Regions from separate parts of the Oceanobacillus caeni genome, predicted to be linked through region 2. Evidence: riboswitches for the same ligand, from Rfam matches in the RefSeq annotation. Region 2 holds a riboswitch; each other region holds the start of a gene.
The links. Region 2 has a riboswitch for S-adenosylmethionine ahead of ACFQ18_RS05840 (5-methyltetrahydropteroyltriglutamate--homocysteine S-methyltransferase). Riboswitches for the same ligand answer to the same signal wherever they lie in the genome.

Region 1 (4,196 bases), on a different contig from region 2:
CCGATGGTGAAACCAGAGGCTTAGTCGCACTTATACCCTTGCGGTGAAAGTCAACATCGGCTCAAAGTATTAAAGGAAGGCCGACTAAGTGCGGCCTTTGCGGCCAACGTCGGCATACCCCTATGAAGGGGCATGTTTCCTTTATCTCCTACGGAAGTGGAATGTCCGATTAAAACCGCCGCTTTGCGCGGCAACATCGGACCACCTGGCATGGCCAGGCGCAGTCTATACGTCACTAAACGGGCGCTTCCGCCTTTGTTCCTGTTACTTTATTTTATTAAATCCTTTAATTCATCTACCCTATCCAATTTCTCCCACGGGAACTGAACATCTGTTCTACCAAAATGGCCATATGCCGCTGTGTTTTTAAAGATTGGTTTTCTTAGGTCTAACATATTAATTATCCCTGCAGGCCTTAAATCAAACACTTTACGAACAGCATCCACTAATTTAGTTTCATGTACTGTACCAGTTCCAAATGTATCAATAGATATAGAAACGGGTTCCGCTACACCAATTGCATAAGCTAACTGAACTTCACAAGACTTCGCAAGTCCTGCTGCAACAATATTTTTTGCAACATAACGGGCTGCATAAGCAGCAGAGCGGTCTACTTTTGTGGAATCTTTACCACTAAATGCCCCTCCGCCATGTCTTGCATATCCGCCATACGTATCTACTATAATTTTACGACCAGTTAAACCAACATCGCCTTGTGGTCCCCCAACAACGAATCTACCAGTTGGATTTATAAAATATTTCGTATGGTCATCTAGTAATTCTTTAGGCACTATAGGAAGAATTACTTGTTCTTTCATGTCTTTTTCAATCTGTTCTTGAGATACTTCTGGATGATGTTGAGTAGAAATAACAATAGTGTCAATACGAACCGGATTATTATTTTCATCATATTCGACAGTTACTTGTGTTTTTCCATCTGGACGTAAATAATCTACTATATTTTCTTTACGAATATCTGCTAATCGTTTAGATAATTTATGTGCTAATGAGATTGGTAAAGGCATAAGCTCTTCTGTCTCGTCACAAGCAAAACCAAACATTAATCCTTGGTCTCCCGCTCCAATTGCAGCGATTGCTTCGTCACTCATTTTGCCTTCACGTGCTTCTAGCGCTTTATCTACTCCCATCGCAATATCTGGAGATTGTTCATCTATTGCTGTTAAGACAGCGCAGGTATCTGCATCAAATCCATATTTAGCTCTTGTATAGCCAATCTCTTTCACCGTTTTCCTGACAATTGCAGGAATATCTACATACGTACTAGTAGTAATTTCACCAGCTACTAAAACAAGACCAGTAGTTACTGTAGTCTCACAAGCAACTCTTGCATTGGGATCATTTTTTATAATTTCATCTAAAATGGCATCTGATATTTGATCTGACATTTTATCTGGATGCCCTTCTGTTACAGACTCAGATGTGAATAAACGACGTTTTTCAGCCATAAGGCTCATTCTCTCCTTTAATTGGTGTTACGGAACTCTTTTCATTATTTCGATTAAAGATCTTTGTATATTCTATATATAAAAGCATTGAAGAAACCATTGCTTTTTATATAATAAAGAAGACTTCCATCAGTGGGGATTTTCCTTCATTCCCCACTGTCGTACTTATCGGACCTTTGCGGGTAGTTGATCTCCCGCTTACCTTCTTTGTTCTTCAGAAGCTTGAGGAGGGAGTCTTACTGCCCATTTAGGTGGGATAAAAGGAACTGTTTCTTCTTTAAAAGCAAAAAAATCCCTATCCTACATTGAGGAAAGGGTTCGGTCCTTTCACTCTTATTGTTCAAGGAATGATCCTTGCTTCAGGTAAGCACCTTTTCACAAGCGTGTGAGGTTGCTGGGCTTCATAGGGTCTGTCCCTCCGCCAACTCGGAATAAGAGAGTTTCCGTCCATTGTTATCGTAACGAAATGTGTGAGTAATGTCAATAACTTTTCCTCTACATATGATGGTTGAAGCAAATAAAGAATACTTCCATCATTGGGGGTTTTCCTTCATTCTCCACTGATGGTTAGTCGCACTGATCGGATCTTTACGGGCAGTTGATCTCCCACCTACCTTCTTTGTTTCCTTAGAGGCTTGAGTGGGATAGAAATATTGTAGTTATTTCCGTTAATTTAACAAATAGCAAATTTTACTAAATTGAAACATAAATAGTATGGATTATTTTTGTATATGTGTTATACTAATAATCGAATGTAATGAAAAGTACAATTTTTAGCAGTTAGGAAAGTATAGATTCTTTCTCGTTTGGGGTACCGATTACCCGCCCCACTGTATAAATCTGCTAAGTGCAACTAACGCATTCGCTAAACCTATCCTATAGTGAATGCCAAGTTTTCTAATTATCTTCATCAGTAATTTATTATAAAGCGGGGGATTTTTTTTATGAAAATGGTGGAAAGAACATTATGGAAAGATTTACTTCATCAACATGAAAACATCAAAGAGAATTTATCCGAACCACAATTAGTGGAACGTATATTGGGCAGGGGAGAAGCAGCATTAAGTGAAACTGGGGCGGTTCGAGCAACAACTGGAAAATATACAGGAAGATCCCCTGGTGATAAATTTATTGTTCGTGATGAAGTGTGTGAAGCTACTATTAATTGGGGAGCAGTAAATCAACCCATTGAAGAGAAGTATTTTGATAGTCTATATGAGAAAGTGATTGATTATTTAAAAGAAAAAGATGAAATTTATTCTTTCAAAGGATTTGCTGGAGCAGATAAAAAATATCGCTTACCAATTCAAGTAATTAATGAATTTGCATGGCACAATCTATTTTCTCGTCAATTATTCATTAAGCCACAACAAGACGAATTAGAGAACCATCAAAGTGAATTCACTGTTATTTCTGCACCTAATTTTAAAGCTGACCCTAGTGTTGATGGAACAAATTCCGAAACCTTTATCATTATTTCTTTTAAAAAGAGAATTGTTCTTATTGGTGGAACGGAGTATGCCGGAGAGATTAAGAAATCTATATTCTCTGTTATGAACTACCTTCTTCCACAACAGGATGTATTATCCATGCATTGCTCTGCTAACGTAGGTAAAGAAGGTGACGTTGCTTTATTCTTTGGTCTGTCTGGTACAGGTAAGACTACGCTTTCTGCGGATCCGTACCGCCGATTAATTGGGGATGATGAACATGGTTGGAGTCCGAATGGGGTATTTAATATAGAAGGTGGCTGTTATGCAAAATGTATTAACCTCTCAGAAGAAAAAGAGCCACAAATATACAACGCGATTCGCTTCGGATCTGTACTCGAGAATGTAATATTAGATGAAAATACAAGAACACCAGAATATGACGATACCTCTCTTACTGAGAATACTAGGGCAGCGTATTCTTTAGAGAATATCGATAATATTGTTACACCAAGTGTTGCGGGCCATCCAAATGCAATTATTTTCCTAACAGCTGATGCTTCCGGCACGTTACCACCTATTAGTAAATTAACGAAAGAGCAAGCTATGTATCATTTCTTAAGTGGATATACTAGTAAACTTGCTGGTACAGAACGTGGTGTGACAGAACCGCAAGCAACTTTCTCAGCGTGCTTTGGTTCCCCATTCTTACCATTAGCTCCATCTAAATACGCTGAAATGCTAGGAGATAAAATAGATCAATTCAATGCCAAAGTGTTTTTAGTTAATACTGGCTGGACAGGTGGTTCCTACGGGGTAGGAAACCGTATGAAACTTTCTTATACTCGTGCAATGATTCACTCTGCACTAGAAGGTGAACTTAATAATGTAGAAACCGTTCAAGATGAAGTATTCGGATTAAATATTCCACTTCATATTCCTGGGGTTCCTGATGAAGTGTTAGTTCCAAAACAAACTTGGGGTGATAAAGCAGCTTATGACAAAGCGGCAAAAGAATTAGCTTTGAAATTCCACGAAAACTTCAAGAAATTCACTCATGCATCCGATGAAATTAAGAATGCGGGTCCACTATTTAAATAATAAAATTCAAAAAGTCGGTCTCTTTTAGGAGATCGGCTTTTTTCGTTTGAAAAAAACTTTAAATCAATAGGCAATCACACAATTTTCTCCTAGGCATAAACTGTGGAAGGAAGATAATTTAAATGAAAGGGTCGAGAACTATGAGAAAGATTAAAGGCTTTATTTTGTTGTCCATCGGTTTACTTATCTTTCTTTCGGC
Region 2 (4,196 bases):
CCATATCTTCCGTTATCAGAGTTTATTGAAAAACTCTTCTTGTTTATTGGAAGTCCTGTTATAGCTTTATTAATATCGTGTTTCGCAGCTTATTACTTCCTAGGCTACCGTCAAGGAATGGATAGAACGTTAATTAAAAAATTAACAGAAGAGTGCATGTTGCCATTGGCTTCGATAATCCTTATAATCGGCGCTGGCGGTGGATTTAAGCAAATTCTAATTGACAGCGGTGTCGGTACTGCTATCGCCACGATGTCTGAACAAATTTCCTTATCACCTATACTTCTTGCTTTCTTAGTTGCGGGCTTAATCCGAATTGCGACTGGTTCAGCAACCGTTGCATTGACAACAGCAGCTGGAATAGTATCTCCAGTTGTGGCAAATATGTCGGGTGTGAATTTAGAATTACTTGTTATTGCAACAGGAGCGGGTTCTTTAATGTTCTCACATGTAAATGATGCTGGTTTCTGGTTAGTAAAAGAGTACATGGGGTTAACTGTAAAGGAAACGTTCAAAACATGGACAGTAATGGAAACCATCCTTTCGTTTGTTGCATTTGGACTAGTATTAGTTTTAGATATTTTTGTTTAAACTACAATTAAACTAATATTCTATGAATAACATCAAAAACCTCGGTTATCTTTTCGTAACCGAGATTTTTATAGTTTATATGTACAAGTCTATTCTCCCCAAACATCTTTAGCAATTTGAACAACATGGCGTAGTTTATTCCATTGTTCTTCTTCTGTTAGGATGTTTCCTTCTTCCGTAGAGGCAAAACCACATTGTGGGCTAAGACAAAGTTGATTAATATCCACATATTTCGTTGCTTTTTCTATTCTACTTTTGATTTCATTTTCATCTTCGAGTTCAGGAGTCTTAGATGTGATTAGACCTAATACAACATGTTGATCTTTAATGAATCGTAATGGTGAAAAATCTCCAGATCGCTCATTATCATACTCTAAGAAAAAGGCATCTACATTAACACGGGAAAATAATTCTTTTGCTATTGGCTCATACCCGCCTTGATATAACCAGGAGGATTTAAAATTCCCACGACAAATATGAATCGTAATTGCCATATCCTCTGGTTTGTTGGCTACGGCTTCAACGGTAATATCAGCAAATTTCTTCACTAGTTCATCTGGATCGAATCCTTGTGCTTTTATCTTATCTCGGAAAGCATCACTGAATAGTGCACCCCAGCTTGTATCATCTAATTGTAAATAGCGACATCCCGCTTCATAAAAAGCCTGAATGGCATCTTGATATACGTTAACAATATCTTTAGCCGCATCATCGAGTGAAGGATAAGAAGGGTTACTTAAATAAGGCTCACTTCCAACAACACCTGAATAGAAAATCATATTAGGCCCGGGGATTGTAATTTTGCAACATGGTCACCGGCTATCCTATTCAAATACGCGAAATCCTCTAAAAATGGATGGTTTTTCGGGAATTTTAATTTCGAATCAACGGTATATGCTTCTGCTTTTTTCATCGCTCCATTAAATGCGCCTTGTATGTCTATTTCATAAACGCGAATCCCTTCAATGGCTCTTATGAAATCTAAGTGCCACCATCTTCTCCTAAACTCGCCATCCGTAACTGTCGTCAGACCTATTTCCTTTTGCTTTTCAACAATTTTAGCAATCTCCATATCTTCTATGGAACGTAATTCTTCCTTCGTTATTTGGCCTTCCTGATATTGTGCCCTTGCATCTTTAAGTGCTTGTGGACGCAAAAAGCTTCCTACATGGTCTGCTTTAAATGGCGCTTTAATAGTGGAATTAATCAATTTGTACAACCCCTCTAAAATGAATTTATTCTGTTTGTTTTGCTTTTTAGGGTATTAGAAAACTTGGCATCCGCCAAGCCTTTGGGCGGATGGCTTAGTTGCACTTATGCAGACGGGAAAGATTTTATACTTTCCTACCTGCCAAAAAAATCCCCTCTTAAATAAAGAAGAGATTCGTATCAGAGATAATTACTCTTCTTATCTTCAAGCCTCACGCTACTGGAATTAGCACAGTACAAAAATGTCTGTTGCTGAGATATCTTAGGGCCAGTCCCTCCATCTCTCTAAATAAGAAAATTATAAATTCAGTTATTATTATTAAATTACCTGTATATTCATTGAATGTCAATGGTCGGGGGGCGATTAAGTTTCTTTAATGGTCAAGAAAGTATGTCTTAAAAAAAGAGAGTAGTATAATAGACTCATAGACAGAGTGGAATATACCAATTATCCTAGATTGTTGGGTAAATAGAACTATAAGAGAATTACGTATCCAAGAGATGTGAAACTCTGGCTTTTGTAAATGAATCTAATTAAACAGCAGGAGAGTGAGTCTGATGAAAGCAGCAAGAATTTATGCTGAAAAAGACGTGCGAGTGGAAGATGTAGAGATTAAAGAAGTAGGCACAAAGGATGTTAAAGTAGAAGTTGCTTGGACAGGTATTTGCGGTTCTGATTTGCATGCATATTCACATTTCATTGGCATTCCTACAGAAGAACATCCATTAACCAAAAGACAAGCTCCACTTACATTGGGCCATGAATTTAGTGGGACAGTTACGGAGGTTGGAAGTGACGTAACATCTTTAAGCGTAGGCGATCGAGTTTGTATTGAACCGAATATTCGTTGCGGGGAATGTAAAGAATGTCGTGAAGGTAACTATCATCTATGCAGAAATAGTAATGCGGCATTTATTGGCCTTGCGGATGATGGCGGGTTTGCGGAATACTGTGTGCTAGATGAACAATACTGCCATCGTATTCCAGACAATATGACTTTGGAGCAAGCGGCACTTGTAGAGCCGACAGCAGTAACGCATAGAGCTGTAGATTTAGCAGGAGTAAAACCTGGCGATAATGTTTTGGTTACTGGTGCAGGCCCAATTGGTTTATTGACGGTTTTAAATGCGCGTGCAGCTGGGGCAAATAAAATTTTTGTTAGTGATGTTTCCAAAGAACGTTTAGAACTAGCTGCTTCCTTTGAATTCGTAAAAACATTAAATCCTGTAGAAGATGATGTCATTGGAGAAATTATGAATGCCACAAATGGAAATGGTGTAGATGTGGCGCTCGAATGTGCAGGTGTTCAACCAACCTTTGATACATGTCTAGATGCCATAAAACGGACAGGAACGGTTTGTGTAGTAGCTATTTTTGCTCAAAATCCAGAAATTAATGCCTTTGCATCCACTGTGAAGGAAGCAAACATTAAATTTTCTTTAGGGTATTCCAATATTTATGATCGCGTAATTCATTTAATTGCAAGTGGACAAGTTCCAGCAGAAAAAGTTGTTACAAATAAAATTAAATTAGATCATATTGTCGAAGAAGGATTCGAACTATTACTTAATGATAAGAGCCAGTCTAAAATTCTTGTTAGCTCAAAATAAGAATTATCTAGTCCTATCAATCATAAGCTCGCAGAAAAGTCTGCGGGCTTTTTTCTTTTGAATTGATAAATTTTTTAATTTACTAGGGTAATTTGTAAAATTTGGCAGGAAAATACCACGTAAATATAGAAATGGATGTACTGGGAGAAAAAAATGTGGGTTTATGAAAGTTTTTGTTGATTTTGATATGAGGGGGGATTTTATTGGGCAAGAATAAAATTCTAGTAGTGGATGATCAAATGGGGATTAGATTACTACTTAAAGAAATTTTGAAAAATGAAGGATACGAGATAGAGGAAGCGACCACTGGTAAGGAAGCGATAGACCAAATTAGTGTTAACAGTTTCGATCTAATGATTTTAGATTATAAATTACCAATCATGGATGGCACGGAAGTATTAGAAAAACTAGAGAAAGATAATGTGGAAATTCCTGCCATCGTGATGAGTGGACTCGTGGAAAATATCGCATCAGAGGCGATGAAATCTAAGCTTGTTAAATCAGTTATTGCAAAGCCTTTCAACATAAATGAGTTTGTAGAAAAGGTTCATGCCATTGTTAGGAATTAAAGAAAAATGAAGTAATCGGTGGTTTCTAAAAGCTTGCACCTAATGGGACAAGTTGGTATTCTATTTATGTAGTAAAAAAGTACAACTTATGTGAACGAATTCACTAGAGGAGGATATCAAATGCCATTAGTATCTATGAAAGAAATGCTTGAAAAAGGCAAAGAAAATGGTTATGCGGTAGGTCAATTTAATATCAATAACCTAGAATACATTCAA
Region 3 (4,196 bases), on a different contig from region 2:
ACAATAGCTTGGTCTAGGTCTTTTAAGATGTCATCTGTTGATTCAAGCCCAATAGATAGACGAACAAGTTCTTCAGATGTACCGCTCTTCTTCAAGTCTTCAGCACTTAATTGTTGGTGAGTAGTAGAAGCTGGATGGATAATTAGTGATTTCGCATCCCCAACGTTTGCAACGTGAGATAATAATTTAATATTGTCAATAAGCTTTCTTCCTACCTCACGTCCACCTTTAATACCGAACGTAATGATTGAACCGAAACTATCCTTCAGGTATTTTTTCGCCTTTTCGTGGGATGGGTGATTTTCTAATCCAGGATAGTTAACCCACTCGACTGCTGGGTGATTGTTTAGGTATTCGGCAACTACTTGTGCATTTTTCGTATGTTGCTTAATGCGTAAATGTAAGGTCTCCAATCCTTGTAAAAATAGGAAAGCATTTTGTGGACTTAAACACGCGCCTATGTCACGTAATAATTGGACACGTAATTTTGTAATAAATGCTGCTGGGCCAAGGTCTGCATATTTTAACCCATTATAGCTTTCATCAGGTTCTGTAAACCCTGGGAATTTCCCATTCCCCCAATCAAAACGTCCACCATCTACAACGACACCGCCAATGGTAGTACCATGACCACCAATCCATTTTGTGGCGGAATGTACAACGATATCTGCCCCCCATGAGATTGGTTTTGTAACGTATGGAGTTGCAAATGTGTTATCAATGATTAACGGAATTCCATTCTCATGAGCAATGTCCGCAATGGTTTCTACATCGAATACTTGTAAACTTGGATTTGTAATAATTTCACCAAAAACGGCCTTTGTTTTTTCGTTGATAGCAGCTCTTACTGCTTCAGGGTTTGTTCCATCTACAAATTTAACGTTGATGCCATACTTTGGAAGAGTATTAGCAAAAAGATTGTATGTACCACCATATAGGTTGCTGTCGGCCACAATCTCATCTCCGGCTTCTGCAATATTCAAAATAGCAAATGTTATGGCCGCCATTCCTGATGATAGCGACAGGGCACCAACACCATCTTCTAAAGCTGCTATTCGTTGTTCAAACGCATCCAATGTAGGATTCATGATTCGAGAGTAAATATTACCAGGTTCTGCTAAACCAAATAAATTTTGCGCATGCTCGGTATCACGGAAAACATAAGAAGTTGTTTGATAAATCGGAACCGCACGTGAGCCGGTTGTTGGATCAACCTCTTGACCTGCATGAAGTAATAATGTTTCAGGGTTTTGTAAATCGAATTTAGACATAGATAATTCCTCCTTGAGTGTTTGATTGGTATGTTACTATTCCAAATCTGGAGGTAGAGGGGATGAAAAAAAGCCCTCTTCCTAAGAAGAGGGCTTCTATTTATACAAATAGCCGATCCTCCTCTTATCTTCCAGTTCATGTGACCTGTAGGATTTAGCACCGTAGAAAAGTAAGAGTTACTAACTTTCAGGTTGCCGGGCTTCAAAGGGCCTATTCCCTCCACCGCTCTTGATAAGAGATTATTGATTAATGCTTAGTATAATGGTCGGGATTTTATTTGTCAATACATTTCAAAAAAATAAATAATTTTATCTTACCTCAAGCTTCTGGGGGAACAAAAAAGGTAGGTGGGAGATCAACTGTCCGTAAAAATCCGACTAAGGGGATGGAGGAAAACCTCCACAGATGGTTGTTCTTCTTTATACATTTAGTATTCTAACTATTGTATTTTCAGGGGCTTAAGTTTTTTTAAACCTATTCAATGAAACTTAACTAAATGCATATATATAAGTATGAAAATGGAAGGGGGATAAGGACGGATGGGAAAGAAATATAAACATATAGAAACAGCAATTATTCACGATGGTTATGAGGATAAAGAAATGTTAGGAAGTTTGGCACCACCCATTTTTCAGACGTCAACTTTTACATTTGATTCAGCAGAACAAGGGGAGTTGCGTTTTTCGGGGAAAGAAGATGGGTATATATATTCGAGACTTGGAAATCCTACTGTAACTATTTTGGAAAAAAAGATAGCTACGTTAGAAAATGGGGAGCGGGGACTAGCTTTTAGTTCAGGGATGGCAGCAGTCTCGGCTGTACTAATCGCCTTATCAAAAGCAAACGATCATATCTTATGCTCTTCAGGTTTATATGGGTGTACGTTTGGTCTTTTAACCATGATGAAGGATAAGTATAACATGAAAGTTGATTTTTCAAATATGGACACCGAAGAAGAAATCCGCTCCAAAGTAAAACCTGAAACAGCGGTCATTTATATTGAAACTCCGATTAACCCGACGATGCGTTTAGTAGATTTAGAAATGGTTTCAAAGGTTGCCAAGGAATTTGATATTCCAGTTGTTGTGGATAATACCTTTTCCACTCCTTATTTACAGAAACCACTTGATTTAGGTTGTGATGTTGTCATTCATAGTGCAACGAAATATATTGGCGGGCATGGAGATGTGATAGCAGGACTCGTGGTTGGGAAGAAGGAATTTGTGGATAAGGTTGCATTAACTACTTTAAAAGACATTGGTGGGGTTATGTCCCCGTTTGATGCCTGGCTTTTAATTCGTGGGTTAAAGACATTGCCTTTACGTATGGATCGCCATTGCGAAAATGCGAAGAAGATCATGGAACATCTCAAAAATCACCCGAAAGTGGATAACGTATTCTATCCACATGATTCAACAAATCCTGACTTCCGTATAGGGAAGAAACAAATGAGAAAAGGTGGGGGAATGGTATCTTTTGAGATTAAGGGAAACAAAAAAGATGCACAACAATTTCTTAATGCTTTATCGATGATAAAAATTGCGGTTAGTCTAGGTGACGCAGAATCACTCATTCAACATCCAGCAACGATGACTCATGCTGTAGTACCTGAAGAATCTCGTAAAAAGATGGGGATTACAGATCAATTAATTCGATTATCGGTTGGTTTGGAAGCATGGCCAGACATTTGGGACGATTTAAAACAAGCATTAGATCAGTTGAAATAAGGAATTGAATATCCACATGCCGAATCAAAGAAAGCGGGGATTGGGCGTGGTAGAATGGAATATGAAACAATATGGATGGAATACTAAACTTCAATGCATCGTTCTTATAATTAGTTAAATGAAGGAAAAGTAAGTATAATATGGATATATTATTCCTATAGGAAGAGGTGAAACAATGGGAATACTAACTTTTTTATTCGCTTTTATCATCGTAATGAACATTTTATTAGGTATTTCTATTGTTTTTCTTGAAAGGAAAAACCCACCATCGACTTGGGCTTGGTTAATGGTACTTTTATTTATTCCGATTTTAGGCTTTATCCTCTATTTAATTTTTGGCCGCTCCCTATATAGAAAACGTATTTTTACCTGGGATCGAAAAACATGGATAGCGTTCAGGAAGTCAGTAAAGGATCAGATGGGTGTTTTCCATAACCATCAGTTTCGGTTTAATAATCCGAATATGCAGGAGTATTCGGATATTGCCTACTTGCATCTACGAAATGATGATGCCGTTCTTACCCAGGATAATGATGTTCAAATTTTTACGGATGGAAAAAAAAAGTTTGATTCATTAATAGAGGACTTAGAAAAGGCGGAAGATCATATCCATCTTCAATATTATATAATACGAAATGATGAGCTCGGACAAAGAATTGCAAGAACATTAATAAGGAAAGCGAAGCAAGGAGTAGAAGTACGTGTACTATACGATGATTTGGGGTCTCGTTCGTTAAGTAAAAAATTCCTCCATAAACTTCGAAAGGAAGGGGTTCAGATTGAGGCATTTTTCCCTTCTACATTCTTAAAAATTAACTTTGAAATTAATTATCGGAATCACCGAAAAGCAGCCATCATTGATGGGAGGATTGCTTATATAGGTGGTTTTAATATTGGTGATGAATACCTTGGGAAAAAGAAAAAATTCGGTTACTGGCGTGATACCCATTTACGAATAGAGGGACATGCAGTAAATAGCATACAGACAAGGTTTGTTTTAGATTGGAACCATGCGTCAAGACGGGATATTTTATATAATAAACGTTATTATAATGCTAAACCTAGTGGTAATGTAGGAATGCAAATTGTTTCGAGTGGTCCGGATTCAGAGTTGGAACAAATAAAGTATGGTTACATTAAAATGATTTTATCAGCTAAGGAATATATTTACATTCAAACACCGTACTTTATTCCTGA

Region 1: linked by a shared signal. The riboswitch ahead of metK (methionine adenosyltransferase) and the one ahead of ACFQ18_RS05840 (5-methyltetrahydropteroyltriglutamate--homocysteine S-methyltransferase) in region 2 are both predicted to bind S-adenosylmethionine.
Region 3: linked by a shared signal. The riboswitch ahead of ACFQ18_RS17830 (PLP-dependent aspartate aminotransferase family protein) and the one ahead of ACFQ18_RS05840 (5-methyltetrahydropteroyltriglutamate--homocysteine S-methyltransferase) in region 2 are both predicted to bind S-adenosylmethionine.

The regions. Positions count from the first base shown of each region.
Region 1 covers NZ_JBHTKV010000001.1:9,860-14,055, forward strand. Annotated here, with positions in the region: gene metK (methionine adenosyltransferase) at 270-1,466, opposite strand; SAM riboswitch class I at 1,797-1,904, opposite strand; gene pckA (phosphoenolpyruvate carboxykinase (ATP)) at 2,411-3,997, shown strand; gene ACFQ18_RS00050 (ABC transporter substrate-binding protein) at 4,138-4,196, shown strand, end outside.
Region 2 covers NZ_JBHTKV010000005.1:98,079-102,274, reverse strand. Annotated here, with positions in the region: gene ACFQ18_RS05845 (GntT/GntP/DsdX family permease) at 1-591, shown strand, start outside; partial or broken gene ACFQ18_RS05840 (5-methyltetrahydropteroyltriglutamate--homocysteine S-methyltransferase) at 681-1,801, opposite strand; SAM riboswitch class I at 1,997-2,096, opposite strand; gene ACFQ18_RS05835 (2,3-butanediol dehydrogenase) at 2,359-3,411, shown strand; gene ACFQ18_RS05830 (response regulator) at 3,615-3,980, shown strand; gene fba (class II fructose-1,6-bisphosphate aldolase) at 4,101-4,196, shown strand, end outside.
Region 3 covers NZ_JBHTKV010000054.1:1,528-5,723, reverse strand. Annotated here, with positions in the region: gene ACFQ18_RS17830 (PLP-dependent aspartate aminotransferase family protein) at 1-1,271, opposite strand, end outside; SAM riboswitch class I at 1,393-1,510, opposite strand; gene megL (methionine gamma-lyase) at 1,812-2,999, shown strand; gene cls (cardiolipin synthase) at 3,175-4,196, shown strand, end outside.